DNA from 2 places in the Pseudomonas paraeruginosa genome. Region 1 is predicted to be linked to the other one. Evidence: riboswitches for the same ligand, from Rfam matches in the RefSeq annotation. Region 1 holds a riboswitch; the other holds the start of a gene.
What was found. A riboswitch is a leader RNA that binds a small molecule or an ion and turns the genes downstream of it on or off. The one in region 1 is predicted to bind cobalamin.

Region 1 (4,409 bases):
CAATGTTCCAGGGCCACCGCCGAGCGGGTGTTGCCGCGTTCCACGGCAAGCGCCGCGACGTCCGGCTCGTTGAGGGTGCAGATCACCCGGTTGTCGGCGGGCAGCCGCGAGCGGGTCACGCCCTCGGCGACCATCCGCGCGTCGCAGAGGATCGCCGCGCCGGCGGCCAGCGCGGCGCGTCCGGCGGCGCCGGCGCCCGGCGAAAAGCGCAGGTCGTCGACCACGTCGACCATGCCGCAGGCGTGGATCACCCGCACCGCGAGCTTTTCCAGATCGGCCGGGATGCCGGCGAGGTTCGCTTCGGCGCGGATGGTGGCGAACGACTGGCGATAGATCGCCTGGCCATCGCGGATGTAGTCAATCATGCGGAATTTCCGGAGGTGGGCTGGGAAGGCAGAGCCGCCAGGTAGTCGGCGGCCGTGGCGAAAGTCAGGCGGCTGGCCAGCAACTGGCCGAATCCGGGGTGGCGCGGATCGCGCCGGTACAGGTCGTAGAAACCGCCGTCGCGCGCCAGCAGGGTCAGCGGCGCACGGTGGGCGGCGGCGCAGGACCGTTCGCAGCCGCACAGGTGCAGTTGCGCCAGGTCGCTGCGCGGACCGAGGCGTTCGGCCATTCGCAGGGCGTCGCCCTTGGTGTCGGCCAGGCCCCTGGCGCAGGCGCTGGAACCGCTGCAGGCGATCAGCCGCGCCAACGGCGCGTCGGGCTCGCTCACCAGGCCGAGCCGGCGCAGGCCATGCAGCGCCTGGTCGGCCTCGGCGCGGGGCAGGTTCGGCAGCAGCACACCCTGCCAGGGCGTCAGGTGCAGGCTGCCGTCGCCGTGGCGTTCGACCAGTTCGGCGAGGCCTTCCAGGCCGGCAGCGTCGAGCCGGCCGAGCGGAGCCACCGCGCCGACCATCGCCAGGCCCGGCTGGCGTTGCGGCTGGACGCCGAGATGACTCCACGGACGCCCCGGCGAACGCCGCCAGGCCGCCACCCGCTCGTCGCGGCACAGGGGGAACTCCAGGCGCGCCTGCAAGGCCTCCAGCAAGGGCTCCCCGGCCAGGTCCTGCAACAGATGGCGCATCCGCGTCTGGTGCGGCTGGGCGCGCTCGAGGAACAGGTCGAGCAGCGCCAGCACCAGGGCCTCGCCGCGTTCAGCCGGCAACGCCGCCAGGGGCCGGTCGTGGGCCGGACAGCCGGCGAGGCCGAAGACCAGCGTCGCGGTCGACGCGCCGGGCATCGGCGAGAGCCAGATGTCATGGGGATGTTCGAGCATCGCCAGGTCTTCGCCGCCGTCCAGCTGGATGGCGAACTTGGCCGACAGCGCGTGGTAGCGGCTGTCCGCCTGGAGCCGCAGCAACATTCGCGCGGCCAGCGGGCGTACATCCAGCGACAGGTGCGGATCGAGCCCGGCGGCCGGGCTGAGCATCAGGTTGCGCACGTCGTCGGCGCCGGCCAGGGCGCCATGCCGGGGACCGAGGCCGGCGTCCAGCAGGCGGCGGACAAGCCGCTCTTCCTCGCCGCGCCGCACGCCGCGCAGTTGCAGGTTGGACCGATTGGTCGCCTCGATCACGCCGCTGGCGCAATCCCGCGCCGCGGCCGCCACGGCGCGCGCCTGGACGGCTTCCAGGCGGCCGGCGTCGAGCTTGATGCGACAGATGCCGCCGTCCAGCGCCTGGACGATGCGCAGCAGGCCGGGACAGGGCGACGGACGTGGTACGGGCAGGGGCACCGGGGTCTGGTCGTCGTTCAAAACGCTACTCGAGTCGACGTCGCGGCGACCGGACCGCTGTCCCCAGGGACAGACCACGGCATCGGTACACCCCGCCCGATGTTGGCACTCGCGACTGGTTTCGGCGGCAGGTCTCCTGGCTCGCAGCTCGGCATTCCGCCCACGGGCGGAACCTCCGCTTCGCGCCGCCTTCCCGGAAACCCAGTGGCGAATGGCGCGAAGACACGCTGCATACAGTTGCGGGGGCAGCCACGGCTGGCTCCAGGCTTTCGGCAAGCCCCGGAACTCCGTATTCCCTCTTCGGCCCTCGATGGCCCCCCGCACGTTATCGCGAAAGGGCCGGGCACCGACGAACGCGCTATTATGCCGCCCAGCCCGGGACAGGGAAAACCCATTCCGTCCGGAAACCGTCGCGGGCCCTTCACAGACGCATTTCAGGAGAACCCGCACCGTGTCATCGGCAGACTCGACGCCGCCCTGGCTGACCCTGGTGGGCATCGGCGAGGACGGTTATCCCGGCCTCGGCAAGCAGGCCCGGCGTGCCCTGCTGCAGGCCAGCCGGATCGTCGGCGCGGCGCGCCAGCTGGAACTGCTGCCGCCGTGCATCGGCGCCGCCCGCGAAACCTGGCCGACGCCGTTCTCCCTGGAACCATTGCTGGCCCGGCGCGGCCAGCCGACCTGCGTGCTGGCCAGCGGCGACCCGATGCTGTTCGGCGTCGGCGCCAGTCTCGCCCGGCAACTGCCGGCGACCGAACTGCGGGTCCTGCCGGCGCCCTCCTCCCTCTCGCTGGCCGCCGCCCGCCTCGGCTGGGCCCTGCAGGAGGTCGCCTGCCTGTCGCTGGTGGCGCGCCCGCTGGCGGCGCTGCAGGCACAGGTCCACGACGGCCGGCGCCTGCTGGTCCTCAGCAACGACGGCGACAGCCCGGCCGCCATCGCCCGCCTGTTGAACGCCCGTGGCTTCGGCGCCAGTCGCCTGAGCGTGCTGGAACACCTCGGCGGGCCGCTCGAGCGCCGTCTCGACGGCCTCGCCGGCGACTGGTCGCTGCCGCGCGCCGCCGATCTCAACCTGGTGGCGGTGGAATGCCGCGCCGGCGCCGGCGCCGTGCGCCTGCCGCTGACCCCGGGCCTGGCCGACGAAGCCTATCGCCACGACGGCCAGTTGACCAAGCGCGACGTCCGCGCCGTGACCCTGGCGCGCCTGGCGCCCTGCCCCGGCGAGCTGCTCTGGGACGTCGGCGCCGGCTGCGGCTCCATCGGCATCGAGTGGATGCGCGCACATCCCGGCTGCCGGGCGATCGCCGTCGAGGCCAACGAAGAACGCCAGGATCACATCCGCCACAACCGCGACGCCCTCGGCGTGCCGACCCTGCACCTGGTCGCCGGCAGCGCCCCGGAAGCGCTGCTGGAGCTGCCGGCCCCCGACGCCATCTTCATCGGCGGCGGCGTCACCGCCGAGGGCGTCCTGGAAACCTGCTGGGAGCGCCTGCGCCCCGGCGGCCGGCTGCTGGCCAACGCGGTCACCCTGCAGAGCGAACGGGTGCTGCTCGACTGGCAGCAGCGCCTGGGCGGCGAACTGACCCGCATCGGCGTCGCCCACGCGCGTCCCCTGGGCGGTTTCGACACCTGGCGCCAGGCGCTGCCGATCACCCTGCTGGAACTGCGCAAGCCGCTGACCCGGGACGCCCGCCGCGATGCGTGAGGAAACCCCGGAGCAGCCCGCGCCGCTGCGCAGCGGCTACACCACCGGCAGCTGCGCCACCGCCACCAGCCTGGCGGCGGCGCGCCTGCTGCTGGGCGGCACGACCAGCGACGCGGTGCGGATCGTCCTGCCCAAGGGCCAGCAGGTGCCGATGCGCCTGGAGTTCTGCCGCGCCTGGGAGAACGGCGCGGAAGCCGGCACCCTCAAGGATGCCGGCGACGATCCCGACGTCACCCACGGTGCCCTGGTGTTCGCCCGGGTGCGCCTGAGCGCCGCGCCCGGCGTGCGCTTCCACGCCGGTCCCGGGGTCGGTACGGTGACCCGCCCGGGGCTGACCCTGGCGGTGGGCGAGCCGGCGATCAACCCGGTGCCGCGTCAGATGATGGAGCGTCACCTCACCCAGTTGGCCGCCGAACACGGCTACACCGGCGGCTTCGAGGTGACGATCGGCATCGAGGGCGGCGAGGCGCTGGCGCTGAAGACCATGAACCCGCGCCTGGGCATTCTCGGCGGGTTGTCGATCCTCGGTACCAGCGGCATCGTCCGGCCTTTCTCCTGCTCGGCCTACATCGCCTCGATCCACCAGGGCATCGACGTCGCCCGCGCCAATGGCGTGCGCCACATCGCCGCCTGCACCGGCAACGCCAGCGAGGACGCCATGCGTCGCCGCTACGCGCTGCCGGAGATAGCCCTGATCGAGATGGGCGACTTCGCCGGCGCGGTGCTCAAGCACCTGCGCAAGGCGCCGGTGGAAAAGCTCAGCCTGTGCGGCGGCTTCGGCAAGATCAGCAAGCTCGCCGGCGGCCACCTCGACCTGCATAGCCGCCATTCCAGCATCGACCTGCCGCAACTGGCCGGCTGGGCCGCCGCGCTCGGCGCCAGCGCCGCCCTGCAGCAGAGCATGCGCGCCGCCAACACCAGCCAGCAGGCGCTGGCCCAGGCGCACGCCGAGGGCGTGGCCCTGGGCGACGCGGTCTGCGCCCACGCCCTGCGCTTCGC
Region 2 (4,409 bases), 1.8 Mb from region 1:
CTGGTTGTAGCCATAGGCGGTTTCGTAGTCGGCACCGAACAGGTTGGCGATCCGGCCCTGCAGGCGCCATTCGTCGTTCAGCCGGTACTCGCTGCGCAGGTCGAGGGTGGCGTAGCCGCCCAGGCGCACCTTGTTGGTCGGATCATCATAGCGTCGGCCTTCGGCATGCACGCTGGCGCCCAGCGAAAGACGCTCGAAGCGCCGGTCCAGCTCCAGGTTGAACATCCGCCGCGCCCGGCGCGGCAGCTCGTTGCCGTCGTTGACGCCGCCGGAACGGTTTTGCGGGTCGAGGAAGGTCGCGTTGGCGTTCCAGTCCCAGCCCAGCCACTGACTGCCGAGGACCAGTTCGACGCCGCGGATGCGCGCTTGGTCGATGTTGTTCGGCTGCCCCCAGGGGCGCCCCGGCGCCGGGCGTGGATCGTTGCCGATCAGGTCGTCGACGTCGGTGCGGTAGGCATTCACCGCCCAGTGTCCCCACGCGTGCGTACCGCTGAGGCCGACCTCCAGGCTGCGCGAGGTCTCGGCGTCCAGGTCGGGATTGCCGTAGTCGGGGTAGTAGAGTTCGTTGAAGGTCGGCGCCTTGAACGCCGTGCCGTAGCTGACGGTGAAGCGCAGCGCGTCGCTCAGCGCGTAGCCCCAGGCGGCGCTGCCGGTGTCGTGCACGCCGAACTGCTGGTTGTCGTCGCGGCGCAGGCTCAGTTGCCAGTCCTGGCGGCCGTGCTGGCCGAGGTACTGGGCGAACCAGCCCTTGTTCAGCCGCGAGTCGACGCTGAAGGCTTCGCTGCTGCCGATCTCGTCCTTCTGCCAGTCGTAGCCGAGGGTCAGCACATGGCCTTCGGCCAGGGTCAGGTCGTTCTGCCAGGACAGGCTGTCGCGACGGGTATCGAAACGCGAGTAGAAACGGCCATCCTGATAGGCATCGGCCTTGTCCTCGCTGCGCCCGGCCTGGAGGGTCACCAGCCAGGGATCGAGCGGAGTGAAGCGGGCGCGGCCGCCAACCAGGTTCTGCTCGCCGTCGGCGTTGGCATTGAAACCGGAATTGCCGAAGACCTGGTCATAGTCGTTGTGCGACTTGGCCCTGAGCAGGGTACCGTCGAGCTCCAGGCCGTTGTCGAAGCGATAGCCGCCGCGCAGGTTGCCGGACAGGTTGCGGTAGCCGTCGCGGTCAGGCTCATCGCCCCCGGTACCGGCGCGCTTGGTATTGATGCCCGCCGTATCGAAGCTGCTCACCCCGAGGCTGTACCAGCCGTTGCCAGCGCCGCCGCTGACCCCGGCGCTGCCCTCCAGGGTGTGATGGGTGCCGTAGCCGGCGGAGAAGAACGGCTTGGCGCCCTGCCCGTCGCCGCGCCGGGTGAAGATCTGGATCACCCCGCCGATGGCCTCCGAGCCGTACAGGCTGGAACGCGGCCCGCGCACCACCTCGATGCGCTCGATCAGCTCCACCGGCAAATCCTGGAACGCGGTGAGGCCGGCGCTGGCCGAGCCGACCTTGATGCCGTCGATCAGCACCAGCACATGGTCGGACTCGGTGCCGCGCAGGAACAGCGTGGTGTTCTTGCCGAAACCGCCGTTGTTCGCCAGCGACACGCCGGGTACCTGGCGCAACAGCTCCGGCACGCTGCGCGCCTGGCTGCGCTCGATCTCGGCGCGGTCGATGACGCTCACCGCCGCCAGGCTCTGGGCGGCGGTCCGGGCGGTACGGGTGGCGGTCACCACCTGGTCGTCGAGGCTGACCGGCTCGGCCAGGCTCAGGGAAGACGCGCCGCACAGCGCCACGGCTGCCGGGGTCAGGAAAACTCTGTTCATGCTCTGCGCTGCTCCGTCGCTCTCACCCGCGCGACCTGGGTTGAGGCAGACGGAGGACGAAGCGACGGCAGGAGACGTCCGACAGCGCCCTCCGCGATGCCGTGGGTGCGTCAGGCCGGTCTCCGGGCTCGCGAGCGAAGCGCTGGACGCTTCCAGCCGCGCCTTCCCATGCCGGAGCACAGTGGTCATGAAGCGGCTGTCTGATTCGCCTACCGTTGCGGGGGCAGCGCTGGCCTGGTTCCGACGGAACGCACCAGCTTCCCTGTTTCACCCCTTGCGGGGCACCTGTCGCAAGGCGCGCAGCTTAGTGGCTCGGGGCTTGCGCGGTCAATGTGGGCGGCCACCGCAGAACTAGCGCCCCGCTCCGGGGAGCGGGTCCGCGCGCAGCGCCGTCCCGGCCGGGGCATGGCTGCGGCACCACTGTCGCCAGGTGACCTGCAACTGCACCAGCGCGGCGCCGGCCAGCTCGCCGCGTTCGCTGCCGGCCAGCGGGCTGGCGGCCAGGGCCTTGAGCAGGCGCGCGGTCGGCGGGTCGAGGGCATGCTCGCGGTCGGCCCGCGGGCCGTCGCGCAGCAGCGCCAGGCGCAGGCGCCGCAGGTAGCGGTCGCGGGCCTCGGCCAGCGGCGCCGGGACCTGCTCCAGGCATTGCCGCAGATAGAGCAGCTCGTCGCCGAAATCGAGTCCCATCAGGCCGTCCGACCAGGGCTGGCGGCGCCCCTCCGGCAAACGGTCGTAGCGCTGTGCCAGGCGGATCAGGCGATCGGCGGTGCGCCCGCCGAACCAGGCCTCGGCCTGCGCCGGCGAACGCAGGGTGAGCCGCGCCAGGTCGCCGAGGGTCGCCTGCAGCATGCGCCGGTAATGGCGCTCGCCCGGCCGCAGGCTGACCAGGTTGAACACCAGCACGGCGAAGGCCACGCCGAGCACCGTCGACAGGGCGTTGTTGAGGAAGTGCGCGAGGTCGTAGCTCATGCTGTTGCTCGGCGCGACGTTCTTCACGAAGAAGATGCAGAACGGCGAGGCGATCCCGGCCAGGCTCGCCCGGTTCACGCACAGCGCGGCGAAGAACAGCGGCACGCCCAGGCCCAGGCAGAGCAGCGGGAAGCCGTCGACGCCGGGCAGGTAGAACAGCGCGACGAAACCGGCCAGCGGGATCGACAGGAGGATCCCGCGCAGGAAGTTGAGGCCAGCCTGGGCCGGGTTGTCGCGGCTGGCGAAGAGACTCAGCACCACCCCGGTGATCGACACCGCGCCCAACCCGCTCGGCCAGGCGCTGGCCAGCCAGAAGGCGGCCACGCAGAGGAACGCCAGGGCGCTGCGCAGGCCGAACAGCACGCCGCGCTCGATGTCCCGATGCCAGGCGATGGCGCCCGGCGCCTGGCGCGTGGGTTCGCCATAGACCAGCGCCTCGACGCTGCGCCCGGCCTCCCCCGCCTCGGCCAGCAAGCGTTCGAGGCAGACCAGGCACAGGTGCAGTTGCCCGTGCGCGAGGTCCAGCACGGCGTGCAGGCGCCGCCGGCAACTCTCGAACTCGCCCCGGCGGCCCTCGCGCAGCAGCGTCTCCACCTCCTCCAGCCAGGGCTGCAACGCATGCGCGCTGGCCGGATCGAGCAGCCTCCGCTCGCGCGCCACCTTGCGCGCCGCGCGCAGCAGGCCGAGCAGGTCGAGGCCGAGCACGCGCAGGGCCTGGGAACGGGCGCGACCCAGCGCGCCTTCGAACCAGGCATGGTCGCGCTGGGCATCCGCCGCGGCGATCCGCCCCAGCGCCGCGAGCAGTTCGCCGCGTTCGCTGGCGCCGCGCAGCTCCGCCGCGCCCGCCTGCAGGCCGGCCTCCCAGGCCGCCTTGCCCTGGGTCGCCAATTGCTGCTCCAGGCGCCGTGGCCAGAGCAGGATGCTCACCAGCGCCGCGCAGAGGATCCCCAGGCCGATCTCCGAACAGCGCGCCACCGCCTGGTCGAACACCGTCGCCGGATCGGCGCTGGCCGGCAGGGCGACGATCGCCGCGGTGTAGCCGGCCAGGACGAAACCGTAGGAAGCATGGTTGTGCAGCAGCGACGCGCCAGCGGTGCAGAACGCCAGCCAGAGCGCCATCAGCAGGAGGAACGGCAGCGACGCCTGGCCATAGAGCGCGACCATGCCGATCGACACCAGCGCACCGGCGCAGGTGCCGATCAGGCGGAACATGCCCTTGGCCAGGACCATGCCGCTATAAGGCTGGCTGACCACGAACACGGTCATCAGCGCCCATTGCGGCTGCTCCAGTTCCAGGCTGAAGGCCAGGTACAGGGCCAACCCGCCGGCCAGCAGGGCCTTCACCGCGAACTGCAGTTCGTGCAGGCGCGGCCACAGCAGCACCTGGACCAGGTCGGAGGAAAGGAAAGAAGGCTTGGCCATCGCGGACGCCCCGAAATACATGAGCGAGCGAATTATTAGCAAGCTAATTTTCTATTGTCCAGCCTCTCCGCGAACTTTCCGGAAGAGCGTTTCGCCCTGCGAAACATGCGCCACGGAGGCCCACTGGGGCCGACCAACACGCCTGCGCAGAAGGCGCCAACCGGCAGCGGCACGCGCCAAGCGTTCGTATACAATATCCCGCACGTATCCCA

Region 2: another riboswitch for cobalamin. It lies ahead of btuB (TonB-dependent vitamin B12 receptor); the one in region 1 lies ahead of cobG (precorrin-3B synthase).

The regions. Positions count from the first base shown of each region.
Region 1 covers NZ_CP020560.1:2,208,876-2,213,284, reverse strand. The annotation lists gene B7D75_RS10605 (precorrin-8X methylmutase) at 1-365, opposite strand, end outside; gene cobG (precorrin-3B synthase) at 362-1,732, opposite strand; cobalamin riboswitch at 1,821-2,077, opposite strand; gene B7D75_RS10595 (bifunctional cobalt-precorrin-7 (C(5))-methyltransferase/cobalt-precorrin-6B (C(15))-methyltransferase) at 2,163-3,410, shown strand; gene B7D75_RS10590 (cobalt-precorrin-5B (C(1))-methyltransferase) at 3,403-4,409, shown strand, end outside.
Region 2 covers NZ_CP020560.1:3,973,356-3,977,764, forward strand. The annotation lists gene btuB (TonB-dependent vitamin B12 receptor) at 1-1,806, opposite strand, end outside; cobalamin riboswitch at 1,903-2,110, opposite strand; gene B7D75_RS18800 (FUSC family protein) at 2,158-4,197, opposite strand.